DNA from 2 places in the Pseudomonas sp. HY13-MNA-CIBAN-0226 genome. Region 1 is predicted to be linked to the other one. Evidence: predicted binding sites of a transcription regulator. Region 1 holds the regulator's gene; the other holds the start of a gene.
What was found. The regulator sigma-54, encoded in region 1, starts transcription at its own class of promoters, with help from an activator protein. The targets are predictions, from matches to a motif close to ANTGGCATNNANNTTGCTNT.
Positions count from the first base shown of each region.

Region 2: a site for sigma-54 is predicted at 5,265-5,284, ahead of glnA (type I glutamate--ammonia ligase). Genes of this name have one in related genera too.

Region 1 is NZ_JBEOPS010000006.1:94,989-102,857, reverse strand. It holds gene AAEZ05_RS08490 (class II fumarate hydratase) at 1-687, shown strand, start outside; gene AAEZ05_RS08485 (DUF2753 family protein) at 715-1,152, shown strand; gene AAEZ05_RS08480 (superoxide dismutase) at 1,155-1,766, shown strand; gene AAEZ05_RS08475 (ZIP family metal transporter) at 1,797-2,690, shown strand; gene AAEZ05_RS08470 (HPr family phosphocarrier protein) at 2,771-3,046, opposite strand; gene rapZ (RNase adapter RapZ) at 3,062-3,919, opposite strand; gene ptsN (PTS IIA-like nitrogen regulatory protein PtsN) at 3,922-4,386, opposite strand; gene hpf (ribosome hibernation-promoting factor, HPF/YfiA family) at 4,399-4,707, opposite strand; gene AAEZ05_RS08450 (RNA polymerase factor sigma-54) at 4,782-6,275, opposite strand; gene lptB (LPS export ABC transporter ATP-binding protein) at 6,487-7,212, opposite strand; gene lptA (lipopolysaccharide transport periplasmic protein LptA) at 7,212-7,760, opposite strand; gene lptC (LPS export ABC transporter periplasmic protein LptC) at 7,747-7,869, opposite strand, start outside.
Region 2 is NZ_JBEOPS010000013.1:8,810-16,678, forward strand. It holds gene AAEZ05_RS15500 (glycogen/starch/alpha-glucan phosphorylase) at 1-762, opposite strand, end outside; gene AAEZ05_RS15505 (YkgJ family cysteine cluster protein) at 1,022-1,462, shown strand; gene typA (translational GTPase TypA) at 1,636-3,456, opposite strand; gene thiI (tRNA uracil 4-sulfurtransferase ThiI) at 3,596-5,050, opposite strand; gene glnA (type I glutamate--ammonia ligase) at 5,383-6,789, shown strand; gene AAEZ05_RS15525 (DUF4124 domain-containing protein) at 7,021-7,530, shown strand; gene AAEZ05_RS15530 (DUF4124 domain-containing protein) at 7,527-7,869, shown strand, end outside.

The DNA.
Region 1 (7,869 bases):
AACGCCCATCCCGAATTCGCGGTACGTTTCAGCGAACAGTTGAGCAAGTTGACCCTGGTGGAGTTCACCCCGGGCCAGGATCTGTTTGCGCTTATTGGCTCGCAAGATACGGCCGTCAGTGTTTCCGGCCAGTTGAAAGCCACCGCCGTGACCTTGATGAAGATCGCCAACGACCTGCGCTGGATGAACTCCGGCCCTTTGGCCGGTCTCGGTGAAATCGAACTCGAGGCGCTGCAGCCGGGCTCCTCGATCATGCCTGGCAAGGTCAATCCGGTCATACCGGAAGCCACCGCCATGGTTGCCGCCCAAGTGATCGGCAACGACACGGTCATCACCATCGCCGGTCAGTCGGGCAATTTCGAGCTCAACGTGATGTTGCCGATCATCGCCCAGAACCTGCTGAGCAGCATCGAATTGCTGGCCAATTCCAGCCATCTGCTGGGTGAAAAAGCCATTGCCAGCTTCAAGGTCAACGAAGCCAGGCTCAAGGAAGCGCTGTCGCGCAACCCGATCCTGGTCACGGCCCTGAACCCGATCATTGGCTACCAGAAAGCCGCTGAAATTGCCAAGAAGGCCTATCAGCAAGGCCGCCCGGTGATTGATGTCGCCCTTGAACACACTGACCTGACGCGCAGCCAGCTCGAGCTTTTGCTTGACCCGGTAAAGCTCACTGCAGGCGGCGTGTAACCACCGCTACCGTTTTGGAGGCTCACCATGGAGCACTGGAAACGCACGATCGAAAGAGCAAATCGCTGTTTCATGCAGGGCGAACTGGTCGATGCGCGCGAGGCTTACTTGCAGGCATTGGCGCTGGCCCAGGTGTTGTTCGAGCGCTGGGCGGATGCTGACCAAGCGGTGGCAGCCTGCGTCATCTCCCATCACAACCTGGCAGACCTGCACCTGCGGCTCAATCAGCCGGAGGAGAGCGCCGAATACCTGTGTGCCATCCACCAGCGGTTGCTGCAGGCCATGCAGGACACGCGACTGGCGCCAGCGTTGCGCGAAGCTGCGCTGCGCCAGAGCAGCAAGACCTATGTCGAGCTGCTGAATTTCATCAGCGAACACGGTGAATACCCACGGACCCACCGCCTGCTGCACATCGACGTTCCAACTGCCTACCGTCCTGCGCCTCTTCATCATGGAGTTCACTGAACATGGCCTTTACCCTGCCTGACTTGCCCTACGCCTACGATGCCCTGGAACCGCACATTGATGCCAAGACCATGGAGATCCACTACACCAAGCACCACCAGACCTATATCAATAATCTGAACGCGGCCGTCGAAGGCACCGAATTCGCCGAATGGACCGTGGAAGAGCTGGTGGCGGCCGTCCAGCAGCTGCCGGAAAAACTGCGTGCCGCCGTTATCAACCAGGGCGGTGGTCATGCCAACCATTCGCTGTTTTGGGAAGTCATGGCCCCGCACGGTGGCGGCGCCCCTGACGGCGCGTTGGCCCAGGCAATCGACGAGCAACTGGGCGGGCTCGACAGTTTCAAGGAGGCGTTCACCAAGGCTGCGCTGACCCGTTTTGGCAGTGGCTGGGCATGGCTGAGTGTGACCCCGCAGAAAAAACTGGTGGTGGAAAGCAGCGGCAATCAGGACAGTCCGCTCATGAATGGCAACACGCCCATCCTTGGCCTGGACGTGTGGGAGCACGCCTACTACCTGCAGTACCAGAACCGTCGCCCGGAATACGTCAACGCGTTCTACAACGTAATCAATTGGCTTGAAGTGGCGGCGCGCTACAAGGCGGCCCAGGGTTGAATCTCCAATGAAAAACCACCAAGGCTGATTATGGGCACTGAAACGCTGGCGATCGGAAGTGGGCGGATGTTTCGTTACGCATTCGGATCGCTGTTATTGCTGGCGGGTATGTCCTTGCTGGTCGCCCAAGGGCTGGCGTGGCTGGATCTTGAACCGAAACTGCTGCGTGCATTGCAGGGTGGGGCGATCTGCGCACTGGGTACGGCGCTGGGCGCGGTGCCGGTGCTGGTGATTCGCCGCATGCCGCAAGCCGTCAGCGATACGCTGTTAGGTTTCGGCGCGGGGGTCATGTTGGCGGCGACGGCGTTTTCGCTGATCGTGCCTGGGATCTCCGCCGCGCAGAGCCTCGGGCTTAAGCCTTGGGTCGCCAGTGGCCTGATCAGCCTTGGTATCATGCTTGGCGCTTTGGGTTTGTATCTGGTGGACCGCAAGGTCTCCGGGGCCTGCCCGGAAATGCTGGCAGGCGCGCAGGAAGGGCCGGCGATTGCGCCGAGGATCTGGCTGTTCGTGTTTGCCATCATTGCCCACAACATTCCCGAAGGCATGGCGGTCGGCGTGTCAGCCGGGGGCGGCATGCCTGATGCCGATAGCCTGGCGATGGGTATTGCGCTGCAGGATGTGCCGGAAGGGCTGGTGATTGCGCTGGTGTTGGCGGGGGCGGGGATGTCGAGGGTCAGGGCATTCCTGATCGGTGCCGCTTCAGGGTTGGTCGAGCCGGTTTTTGCGCTGCTGTGTGCGTGGCTGGTGAGCTTGGCCGAACTGCTATTGCCGCTTGGGCTGGCACTGGCGGCCGGGGCCATGTTGCTGGTGGTTACGCACGAAGTGATCCCCGAGTCGCGACGTCACGGTCACGACAAGCTGGCGAGCCTGGGGTTGCTGATTGGGTTTTGCTTGATGATGGTGATGGATACGGCGCTGGCTTGAAAATCAAAAGATCGCACAGGGTTCGTGTACCCCTGCAGGCGCTGCCGCAGGCTGCGATCTTTTGATCTTGACCTTGTTCTTTACTCGCCTTCGTCGAAGTAGTTGTTGATCAACGCTACCAGCGCATCCAGCGCTTCGTCCGCCTCTTCGCCTTCGGTACTCAAATGGATCTTGGTGCCCTTGCCAGCCGCCAGCATCATCATTGCCATGATGCTCTTGCCGTCCACCGTGGTTTCCGGCGTTCGTCCTACCCTGATGGTGCAATCCTTGAACTTTCCTGCGACCCCGACAAATTTCGCCGACGCGCGGGCATGCAGGCCCAGCTTGTTGATGATTTCAATTTCCAGAGCAGGCATCGCGATGTGAATCCTTTAGCTGAGGTCGCGGTGGCGGACCTGGACGTTCTTCAGGGATTGTTGCAGAACCTGGCCCAGACGTTCGGTCAGGTAGACGGAGCGGTGATGCCCGCCGGTGCAGCCAATGGCTATGGTGACATACGCGCGGTTGCTGGCAGCAAAGCGTGGAAGCCATTTGAGCAGGTAGGTGGAGATGTCCTGGAACATTTCCTCGACGTCCGGTTGCGCGGCCAGGTAGTCGGCTACCGGTTGATCGAGCCCGGATTGCTCGCGCAACTCTGGTTTCCAATAAGGGTTGGGCAGGCAGCGCACGTCGAACACCAGGTCGGCATCCACAGGCATGCCCCGCTTGAAGCCGAAAGACTCCACCAGGAACGCGGTGCCAGGCTCAGGCTGGTTCAACAGCCGCAGCTTGATGGTATCGCGCAACTGGTACAGGTTCAGGTTGGTGGTGTTGACCTTGAGGTCAGCCAGGTCGGCAATCGGACCCAGCAGATTGGACTCGTCCTGAATTGCCTCGGCGAGCGAGCGATTGGCATTGCTCAGCGGATGGCGGCGACGGGTTTCGGAAAACCGCTTGAGCAGGGTTTCTTCGTCGGCGTCCAGGTACAGCACGTCACACTTGATGTGACGGCTGCGCACTTCCTCCAGCAATTCCGGAAAACGGGACAGGTGGCTTGGCAGGTTGCGCGCGTCAATCGACACGGCCACCAGCGGTTGCGCGAGCTCGGTGTGGATCAGTGCTCGTTCGGCCAGCTCGGGCAAAAGCCCGGCGGGCAAGTTGTCGATGCAGTAGTACCCGCTGTCTTCAAGGACATCGAGCGCGGTACTTTTACCTGAGCCGGAGCGGCCGCTGACAATGATCAAGCGCATGATTAATGACCGTTCTGCTCGTCCAGGACAACCTGGTACAAGGCTTCATTGCTCGGGGCGCTGCGCAATTTTTCGCGCACTTCCTTGCGATCAAGCATGCTGGCAATCTGGCGCAAAAGCTCCAGGTGCGCATCGGTGGCGGCTTCCGGGACCAGCAACACGAACAGCAGGTCAACCGGAGCACCGTCGATGGCGTCGAAATCAATAGGGGCGTCGAGGTGCATCAGGGCGCTGACCGGCGAGGTACAGCCCTTGAGGCGACAGTGGGGGATGGCGATGCCGTTGCCAAAACCGGTCGAGCCGAGTTTTTCACGGGCGATCAGGGCCTCAAAGACATCTTGCATCTCCATATCCGGCACTTCGCGATGGATTAGGTTGGCAATTTGTTCGAGGGCTTTCTTTTTACTGCCGCCCGGCACGTTCACGAGGGAACGGCCGGGGGTCAGGATGCTTTCAAGTCGGATCATGAGTTGGGAGTGTTAACGACCGGTTGCGCCCTGGAGGAGGCTCTGGGTCTTTTCCTTATGCTTTTTGAGTTGGCGATCCAGCTTGTCGGTCAGCAGGTCGATGGCGGCATACATGTCCGTATGCTCGGCATTGGCGACCACTTCTCCGCCGGGGATATGCAGCGTGGCTTCGATTTTCTGCAGCAGCTTCTCGACGGTCATCGTGACTTGCACGTTGGTTATCTTGTCGAAATGCCTTTCCAATCGGGCGAGTTTTTCGCCGATGTAGGTGCGCAGGGGTTCGGTCACTTCCAGTTGGTGTCCACTGATGTTGACTTGCATACAGCTTCTCCTTCGTTGCCAGTGCATAAAGCGGTAGACCCGATGGTCTACCACTGGAACGCTGTGGCGTGGCTTTACATCAACCGCTTGCGTTCGCTCGAAGGCGCGATCCCAAGGGATTCGCGGTACTTGGCGACGGTGCGGCGAGCCACCTGAATGCCTTGTGCCTCCAGTAAACCAGCGATCTTGCTGTCACTCAACGGCTTTTTCTGATTTTCCGCTGCAACCAGTTTTTTGATGATCGCGCGGATCGCCGTGGACGAGCATTCACCGCCTTCCGAGGTGCTGACGTGACTTGAGAAAAAGTATTTCAGTTCATAAATACCCCGTGGGGTATGCATGAATTTTTGCGTGGTCACCCGGGAAATCGTCGATTCGTGCATGCCGACGGCTTCGGCGATGTCATGCAGTACCAGCGGCTTCATGGCTTCGTCGCCGTACTCCAGAAAACCCCGTTGATGCTCGACGATCTGGGTGGCAACTTTCATCAGGGTTTCGTTGCGGCTCTGCAGGCTCTTGATGAACCAGCGGGCTTCCTGCAACTGATTGCGCATGAAGGTGTTGTCCGCGCTGGTGTCAGCGCGACGCACAAACCCGGCGTACTGGGCGTTGACCCGCAATTTGGGCACCGACTCCTGGTTGAGTTCCACCAGCCAGCGCTCGTTGTCCTTGCGCACGATCACGTCCGGGACCACGTATTCGGCCTCGCTGGACTCGATCTGCGAGCCGGGTCGCGGGTTGAGGCTCTGCACCAGTTCGATCACCTGGCGCAGTTCATCTTCCTTGAGCTTCATGCGGCGCATCAGCTGGCTGTAGTCGCGGCTGCCCAGCAGGTCGATGTAGTCCGTGACCAGGCGCTTGGCTTCTGCGAGCCAGAGGGTCTTGGCGGGCAACTGGCGCAATTGCAGCAACAGGCATTCGCCGAGGTTTCGGGCAGCGATACCGGCCGGTTCGAATTGCTGGATGCGGTGCAGGACGGCTTCGATTTCGTCCAGCTCGATGTCCAGTTCCGGGTCGAAGGCTTCGAGAATTTCCTCGAGGGTTTCGTCCAGGTAGCCCTGATTGTTGATGCAGTCGATCAGGGTGACGGCGATCAGGCGGTCAGTGTCGGACATCGGGGCGAGGTTGAGCTGCCACAGCAGGTGGCTTTGCAGGCTTTCACCGGCCGACGTGCGGGTGGTGAAGTCCCACTCGTCATCATCGTTGCTGGGCAGGCTGCTGGCGCTGGTCTGGTAGACGTCTTCCCATGCAGTATCGACCGGCAGCTCGTTGGGAATGCGCTCGTTCCAGTCGCCTTCCTCAAGGTTGTCGACCGTTGGCGCGGTCTCCTGATAGGAGGGCTCCGAAACATCGGCGTTGGGCTGCTGCTCGGCTTTGTCGGCCAAGGGATCGGCGTTGTCGAAGTCGTCGCCGTCTTCCTGGCGTTCGAGCATCGGGTTGGACTCCAGCGCCTCCTGGATTTCCTGCTGCAGGTCCAGGGTCGACAATTGGAGCAGGCGGATGGCCTGTTGCAGCTGAGGTGTCATCGTCAGCTGCTGGCCCATTCTCAAGACTAGCGATGGTTTCATGGCAGGGGCTTAAACCTTATTCGCCGGCGCGCATGCGCCATCCACTACAGGGCGCCGAAGCGCCAAACGTAAGCAAATTATATGCCCGATTTTGCAGTGTTTGCCTAGAGCGCTGTAACAATAAAAAAGTATTGATTTTTCAAAGTGACAAGCGCTCGCGCGACTGGGCAGGCACCTCAGCGCTCGCGCGACTGGGCAGGCACCTCAGCGCTTACAGGCGGAACTCATGGCCCAGATACACTTCCTTGACCAGGTCGTTGGCCAGGATGGTCGCGGAGTCGCCCTCGGCAATCAGCTGGCCATCGTTGACGATGTAGGCTGTTTCGCAGATATCCAGGGTTTCGCGGACGTTGTGGTCGGTGATGAGTACACCAATGCCCTTGGCCTTCAGGTGATGGATAATCTGCTTGATATCGCCAACCGAGATCGGGTCCACGCCGGCGAAAGGTTCATCGAGGAGGATGAACTTCGGGTTGGTGGCCAGCGCCCGGGCAATTTCCACACGGCGTCGCTCGCCGCCCGACAGGCTCATGCCGAGGTTGTCGCGGATGTGGCTGATGTGGAATTCCTGCAGCAGGCTCTCCAGCTCCTTGCGGCGCCCGGCCTTGTCGAGTTCCTTGCGGGTCTCGAGGATGGCCATGATGTTATCGGCCACCGACAGTTTGCGGAAGATCGACGCTTCTTGCGGAAGATAGCCAATACCTGCCTTGGCGCGGCCGTGCATGGGCTGGTGACTGACATCCAGGTCGTCGATCAGCACGCGGCCCTGATCAGCCTGCACCAGGCCGACGATCATGTAGAAGCAAGTGGTCTTGCCGGCGCCGTTGGGGCCAAGAAGCCCGACGATCTGACCGCTGTCGATGGACAGGCTGACGTCACGCACGACCTGGCGGCTCTTGTAACTCTTGGCCAGATGCTGAGCTTTCAGAGTTGCCATTACTGGGCCTTCTGCTCGTCGGTTTTCTTTTTAGGCTGGATAACCATGTCGATTCGCGGGCGCGACTCGGTCACCTTGTTGCCCGTGGCGCGACCGGCGCTTGCCAGCTTCTTCACGGTGTCGTAGACGATTTTCTCGCCCTGGGTGACGTTGTTGTCCTTGTCGATGACCTTGGCTCGATCGATCAGCACGACGCGGTTCTGCGAGGCGTGATACTGGATCGTGACGCCATAGCCCTGGACAGGCTTGGCGTCGCCCTGGGTCTGCAATTGCTCGAAGTAAGCCAGGTTGCCCACGGAAGTCACCACGTCGATGTCGCCTGCCGGGGTGCGAGTGATGGTCACGGTGTTACCGGTCACCTTCATGGAGCCCTGGGTGATGATGACGTCGCCTTTGTAGGTGGCGATGCCGTTCTTGTCGTCCAGTTGGGCGTCGTCGGCCTGAATGCGGATAGGCTGCTCTTGATCGTTCGGCAGAGCCCAGGCGCTCACGCTTCCCAGTGCTGCGCCCAGGCTGAGCAAAATAGGGAGGGTTTTAACGAGCCTCATACTGTCCTCTTACGTTCGATAGCAGGTGTATCCTGCTTTCTTTCAAATACGCTTTCATTCCCGTGCCAGTCGACACGCCACCGGCGCCGTCGATTCTAACGGGTTGCTC
Region 2 (7,869 bases), on a different contig from region 1:
GTCACCGGCGTTGAAGCGTTCCAGGTGCAGATCTTCCATGGCGCGGGCGCGCCACAGCCGCAGAGTGTTGACGCTCGCCCCGCGCCAGCCGACAACCGGGGTGTCGTAGGCAATGGCGCGAACGGTTTCCACGGGTGTCCAGACCTGCTTGGTCTTGCCGTTCTCGTCAGTGACGGTCTCGACACTGCCACCAAAGCCGATCGGGTAAACCACCTCCGGGCGCTCGAACTCCCACGGGTTGCCGAAGTCCAGCCAATGCTCGGTTTGCTCCTGCTGCCAGCCATCCACGATGGCCTGGCGGAACAAACCATGCTCGTAACGAATTCCGTAGCCATGGCCGGCGATGCCGAGCGTCGACATGCTTTCCATGAAGCACGCGGCCAGGCGCCCGAGGCCGCCGTTACCCAGCGCCGCGTCAGGCTCCAGCAGGCGGATACGCTCAAGGTCGACACCCAGCTCGGTCAGCGCTTCGCGCGCAACATCAAGCAGGCCGAGGTTGCTCAGGCTGTCATAGAGCAGACGGCCGATGAGGAATTCCAGCGAGAGGTAATAAACACGCTTCTGGCCTTTACGGTAGATCTGCCGGGTGTGATCCATCCAGTGCTCGACCATGTGATCGCGCGCCGCCAAGGCAATGGCTTCGAACCAGTCGTGGTCGAAGGCGTGATCCGGGTCTTTGCCCACCGCGTAGGTGAGTTTGGTCAAGACGGCGTCGCGGAATGCGGCCACCTCTGCTTCGCGAACAAGTGGTTCTTGAGTCATCGATAAGACCTCGAGCGAGCGTGGAGTAGTTGAGCCTAGACGGTCTGACAGGCCGTGGAGAGTCTGGTTCGGCAGTTTTTCCCGTTAGTGCGAGATAGGTCGACATTACCTTGTCGTATGCCGGAAAGAATGCAGGGCCCGTGCCGGATTACCGAAGCCGATGAGCCGCGCTGGAAAAAAACTGGCGAAAGGTTGTTCAAAAATCCACCAGTCCCGGTATGATCGCGCGCCCTGATGCACACGCTGGTAACAACCGATGATGAAACCCAACCTGATCGCCGCTGCGGAGATCGATCGCCTCGATACCTGGGCCAAGTATTCTGCACCGATGTGCGGCTCTTGTGTGTCCAGCTGCTGCACCCTGCCGGTCGAGGTCAAGATCAAGGACCTGATCCGGATCGGCATCGTCGACGAATTCGAGCGCGGCGAGCCGGCGAAGAACATTGCCAAGCGTCTGCAGAAGGAAGGGATCGTCGAGCGCTACAGCCAGAAGACCGAGATCTTCACCCTCCAGCGCATGAGCAACAACGATTGCCTGTACCTGGATCGTAAGAGCCGTCTGTGCACTATTTATGAAAAGCGCCCGGATACTTGCCGCAATCACCCCAAGATCGGGCCGCGGCCGGGATATTGCGCTTACAAGCCCAAGGAAGTGGTGCGCGAGACCAGTAGCAGCCGTCGCACCCTCGAGAAATTCTAACGCCGAAAAGATCGCAGCCTCGTTTCACTCGACAGCTCCTACAGGGTTATGTGTACGCCTGTAGGAGCTGTCGAGTGAAACGAGGCTGCGATCTTTTGATTTTTTCTCCAGACAAAACAAAAACGCCCCCGATCTCGCGATCGGGGGCATTTTTTGTCTGCTAACTAAATGACTTAGTTACCGGACTTCTTGGCAGCGCGGGTACGCTCGCTTTCGCCCAGGATCTTCTTACGAAGACGGATGGACTTAGGAGTGACTTCGCACAATTCGTCTTCTTGAACGAATTCCAGAGCTTGTTCCAGGGTGAAACGGATAGGCGGAACCAGAGCGATGGTTTCGTCTTTACCCGAAGCACGCATGTTGTCGAGCTTCTTGCCTTTGGTTGGGTTGACGCCCAGGTCGTTGTCGCGGCTGTTGATGCCGACGATTTGACCTTCGTACACGTCTTCACCGTGACCCAGGAACAGTTTGCCGCGAGCTTGCAGGGTTTCCAGCGAGTAAGTCAGAGCCTTACCGGTAGCAACCGAAACCAGCACGCCGTTTTGACGGCCGGACATGTCGCCGGACTTCATCACGTCGTAACGGTCGAAGATCGAGGTCAGGATGCCTGCACCGGAGGTCAGGGTCAGGAACTCGTTACGGAAACCGATCAGGCCACGTGCCGGGATGTTGTACTCAAGGCGCACACGGCCCTTGCCATCCGGAACCATGTTGGTCAGGTCGCCTTTACGGATACCGATCTGCTCCATGATCGAACCTTGCGATTCTTCCGGCAGGTCGATGGTCACGTTTTCGTACGGTTCGTGCTTCACGCCGTCAACCATGCGGATGATCACTTCCGGACGACCAACACCCATTTCGAAGCCTTCGCGACGCATGGTTTCGATCAGTACGGACAAGTGCAGCTCACCACGGCCGGAGACCTTGAACTTGTCGGCGGTGTCGCCTTCTTCAACGCGCAGGGCAACGTTGTAGAGCAGTTCCTTGTCCAGACGTTCTTTGATGTTACGGCTGGTGACGAACTTGCCTTCACGGCCGCAGAACGGCGAGTCGTTAACCTGGAAGGTCATCGAAACGGTTGGTTCATCAACGGTCAGCGGCTTCATCGCTTCAACGTTCTGTGGGTCGCACAGGGTGTCGGAGATGAACAGCGACTCGAAGCCGCTGATGCAGACGATGTCGCCGGCAGCTGCTTCTTCAACGTCAACGCGGTGCAGACCGTGGTGACCCATCAGTTTCAGGATACGGCCGTTACGGCGCTTGCCGTCAGCGTCGATCGCAACAACCTGGGTGTTCGGCTTGACGCGACCACGAGCGATACGGCCAACGCCGATAATGCCCAGGAAGCTGTTGTAGTCCAGTGCCGAGATTTGCATCTGGAACGGGCCGTCACGGTCAACTTGCGGTGCTGGTACGTTGTCGACGATCGACTGGTACAGCGGAGTCATGTCTTCAGCCATGTCGGTGTGATCCAGACCGGCAATGCCGTTCAGGGCCGAGGCGTAGACGACTTTGAAGTCCAGCTGTTCTTCGGTGGCACCGAGGTTGTCGAACAGGTCGAAGATCTGGTCCAGAACCCAGTCCGGACGTGCGCCTGGACGGTCAACCTTGTTGATGACCACGATCGGACGCAGGCCGGCTTCGAAAGCCTTCTTGGTCACGAAACGGGTTTGCGGCATAGGGCCGTCTTGAGCGTCAACCAGCAGCAGAACGGAGTCAACCATCGACATTACGCGTTCAACTTCGCCGCCGAAGTCGGCGTGGCCCGGGGTGTCCACGATGTTGATGTGGTAGCCGTTCCAGTTGATGGCGGTGTTTTTCGCCAGAATGGTAATACCGCGCTCTTTCTCCTGGTCGTTGGAGTCCATCACGCGCTCGTCGTTGAGCTCGTTGCGCTCCAGGGTGCCGGATTGACGCAAGAGTTTGTCTACCAAGGTGGTTTTACCATGGTCAACGTGAGCAATGATGGCGATGTTGCGTAGATTTTCGATCACTTGTGTATCTCGATCAGAGGATTCGGTGTGCTGACAAGTCTTGGCAGCGATTAACAGTAGAGTCAGGCCTTGCCGTTACAGCTTGACGGCAGAGTCGGGGGGCCGGTGACGCAGGCCACAGGCAAACAGCCCCGGGCTCTTAGCTCGGTCGATAAACGCGCACATTGGCATGCCCCTCACTGAGCAAATGGTGGGCATGCAGGCGACTCATCACGCCTTTGTCGCAATACAGCAGGTACTGGCGAGTAGGGTCCAGTTCCTTGAAACGAGCGTTCAATGCATAAAACGGCATCGTTTGTACCTCAATGCCCGCGAGGTCCAGCGGCTCGTCTTCAGCGGCATCCGGATGACGGATGTCGATGACGATCTGACCTGCCAGTGCTTCGCCGACTTCTTCGATTTGCAAGTCCTGGCCCAATTCGTCGATCACGCGATCGATCGGTACCAGCTTGGCGTTCTCAAGCGCACGCTCGAGAACCGCCATGTCGAATTCTTTCTCTTCGTGCTCCACGCGCGGACGCTTGGCGTGGGTCTTGGGGTTCACCGAGATGACCCCGCAATATTCCGGCATGTGCTTGGCGAAATCGGCCGTGCCGATTTCGTTGGCCAGATCGATGATGTCCTGCTTGTGGCTGGCGATCAGCGGTCGCAAGACCAGCTTGTCAGTCACGCAGTCGATCACGGACAGGTTCGGCAGCGTCTGGCTCGACACCTGGGAAATCGCTTCACCGGTGACCAGCGCCTCGATCTCCAGCCGATCGGCAATACGGGAAGCAGCGCGCAACATCATACGCTTCAAAACTACGCCCATATGACTGTTATCGACTTTCCCGAGAATTTCTCCCAGTACTTCCTCGAACGGCACACTGACAAATAACACGCGTTGGGAGCTGCCGTACTTCTTCCAGATGAAGTGCGCGACCTCCATCACCCCCAATTCATGGGCCCGCCCGCCCAGGTTGAAGAAGCAGAAATGGCTCATCAGCCCGCGGCGCATGATCTGGTAGGCGGCCACCGTTGAATCGAAGCCACCGGACATCAGCACAAGCGTCTGCTCCAGGGCACCCAGCGGATAACCGCCGATGCTGTTGTGCTGGTTGTGGATCACGAACAACCGTTTGTCGCGAATTTCGAGACGAACTTCGATTTGCGGCTCTTTCAGCGAGATTCCGGCGGCGCCGCATTGACGACGCAGCTGGCTGCCGACGTATTTCTCGACATCCATGGAACTGAATTCATGCTTGCCGGCGCGCTTGCAGCGCACCGAAAAAATCTTCCCGGCCAGGGCGTCACCGAAGTGCAGCTTGCACTTGGCAACGATGTCGTCGAAGTCACCCAATGGGTACTCGTCGACCTGCAGGAAATGCGCAATGCCCGGCATGCAGCTCAGGCGCTCGGTCATCTCCTTCAGGGCCTTGGGCTCGCTAACGCGGGTTTCCAGCTCGAGATTGTCCCACACACCGTTCACCACCACGGCCGGGTCCAGGTCGCGGAGCACGGTGCGGATGTTCTTGGCCAACTGGCGGATGAAACGCATCCGTACCGGGCGGCTCTTGATGGTGATCTCGGGGAAGACTTTTACGATTAGTTTCATGAAAACAGCGCGCGCTGGGCCAGCCGAAAAAGGGGGGCGCGGATTATAGCGGAAATTGCTCAAGGTTTAACCAGTTAATATGCAGAACCTTCGACGCGCACCAAAACGGGTCATTTGTGTGATTATGCGCCACATAACGGGGCGAGTTTTGCCGTTTCTGAACGCCATACATCTATATAAGCGTGAATTTGGGGCGAAAAACCCATGCTGGGGCACTGGCATGCAATTTGCTCCCTTGTGAGGCAGGTTGCCTTGGCAGAGTATTCGCGCCGGCATCACCCACATTCCAAGGGCCATCCACTACCAAAGCCCGAAGCCACCCGGAGGACACTATGTCGAAGTCGGTTCAACTCATCAAAGATCATGACGTCAAGTGGATTGATCTGCGCTTCACAGACACCAAAGGCACTCAGCACCACGTGACCATGCCGGCTCGCGACGCGCTGGATGAAGCTTTCTTCGAAGAAGGCAAAATGTTCGACGGTTCCTCCATCGCTGGCTGGAAAGGCATCGAAGCCTCCGACATGATCCTGCTGCCAGACGACAGCACGGCCGTTCTCGACCCGTTCACCGAAGACCCAACGCTGATCCTGGTCTGCAACGTGATCGACCCGTCGACCATGCAAGGCTATGACCGCGACCCGCGCGCCATCGCCCACCGCGCCGAGGAATACCTGAAGTCGACCGGTATCGGCGACACCGTATTCGTTGGCCCGGAGCCAGAGTTCTTCATCTTCGACCAAGTGAAGTTCAAGTCCGACATCTCCGGCTCGATGTTCAAGATTTACTCCGAGCAAGGTTCGTGGATGTCCGACCAGGACATCGAAGGCGGCAACCATGGCCACCGTCCAGGTATCAAAGGCGGCTACTTCCCGGTTCCACCGTTCGACCACGACCACGAAATCCGTACCTCCATGTGCAACGCCATGGAAGAAATGGGCCTGACCATCGAAGTTCACCACCACGAAGTGGCGACTGCCGGCCAGAACGAAATCGGTGTGAAGTTCAACACCCTGGTGGCCAAGGCTGACGAAGTTCAGACCCTGAAGTACTGCGTACACAACGTTGCTGTCGCCTACGGCCGCACCGCGACCTTCATGCCTAAGCCACTGTACGGCGATAACGGCTCGGGTATGCACGTTCACCTGTCCATCGCCAAAGATGGCAAGAACACCTTCGCAGGTGAAGGCTATGCCGGCCTGTCCGACACCGCCCTGTACTTCATCGGCGGCATCATCAAGCACGGTAAGGCCCTGAACGGCTTCACCAACCCGTCGACCAACTCCTACAAGCGTCTGGTCCCAGGTTTCGAAGCACCGGTCATGCTGGCCTACTCGGCTCGCAACCGTTCCGCTTCGATCCGTATTCCTTACGTGTCGAGCCCGCGCGCTCGCCGTATCGAAGCCCGCTTCCCGGATCCAGCAGCCAACCCGTACCTGGGCTTCGCTGCACTGTTGATGGCTGGCCTGGACGGCATCCAGAACAAGATCCACCCTGGCGACGCAGCTGACAAAAACCTGTACGACCTGCCGCCTGAAGAGGCCAAAGAGATCCCACAAGTTTGCGGCAGCCTGAAAGAAGCCCTGGAAGAGCTGGACAAAGGTCGCGCGTTCCTGACCAAAGGCGGCGTGTTCTCCGACGACTTCATCGACGCTTACATCGCTCTGAAAAGCGAAGAAGAAATCAAGGTCCGCACCTTCGTACACCCACTGGAATACGAGCTGTACTACAGCTGCTGATCCGGTAGCGCCAGCACTCGCGGCGTGACAAAAAGAGGCCTCCTTCGGGAGGCTTTTTTTATGCGTACAAGATCAAAAGATCGCAGCCTTCGGCAGCGCCCACAGGCGCGTAGGAGCTGCCGAAGGCTGCGATCTTTGCTACTGCTTTTCATACCGAAATATTAACGACTTGGGTCAAGCGCCAGCCCTGACCTATGCTGCACCCCAACGCCTTCGCTTCTGGTCGATTTTATGGGTCGTGTTTTTTTACTGTTGTTGCTGCTGATCGCCCTGCCCGCTGCAGCGCAGATCTACAAGTACACCGACGCCAACGGCAACACCGCCTACAGCAACCAACCGCCCGATGGCGTCGTGGCGCAGCCGGTCGAGCTACCTCCGCTAAACAGCGTCGAATCACAAGCACCTGCTGCGCCGCCTGTTGACGCCGTAACTGACGAACAGCCGAGTAGCGCATACGAAGTGCTGGAATTGACCAACCTGCCCACCAGCGAAGCGTTACGCGCCAACAACGGCACATTCACCGTGAACGTGTTGATCAAGCCGCGCCTGCGGGGCCCGCATCTGTTCCGGCTGCTGCTGGATGAACAGCCCTACGGCCAGCCTGGCAACGTGCCAGTCCTGCAGTTGGTAAACATCGATCGTGGCACCCACAGCCTGGCGGTACAGGTGATCAGCGGGGACAACGTCGTGCAGCAAAGCCCGACCGTGACCTTCACCGTGCAGCGAGTGCACAAGCCTTGAAAGGGTGGCTGTTGGCCGGACTGCTGCTGGTTGCGCTGCCCGCGCCGGCCGAAATATTTACCTACGTCGATGCCCAGGGCAATCGGGTCTTCACCGATCAGCCCGGCTCCGGCAACGCCAAGCGCGTACCGCTGGCGCCGGGTAATCGCATGTCCGCCAATCCGGGCAGCGCCAAACCGGCGACCCCCAGACCACAAGCCGAAGCCCCCCCTCTTTATCGCTACGACCTGCTGAGGGTGCTGGTACCCGAACCTGACGCCACGCTGCGCAGCAGCGCCGGTGAACTGATCGTCAGTGTGACCAGCGAGCCCGGCCTGCAACGGGGTCACCGCTACCGCC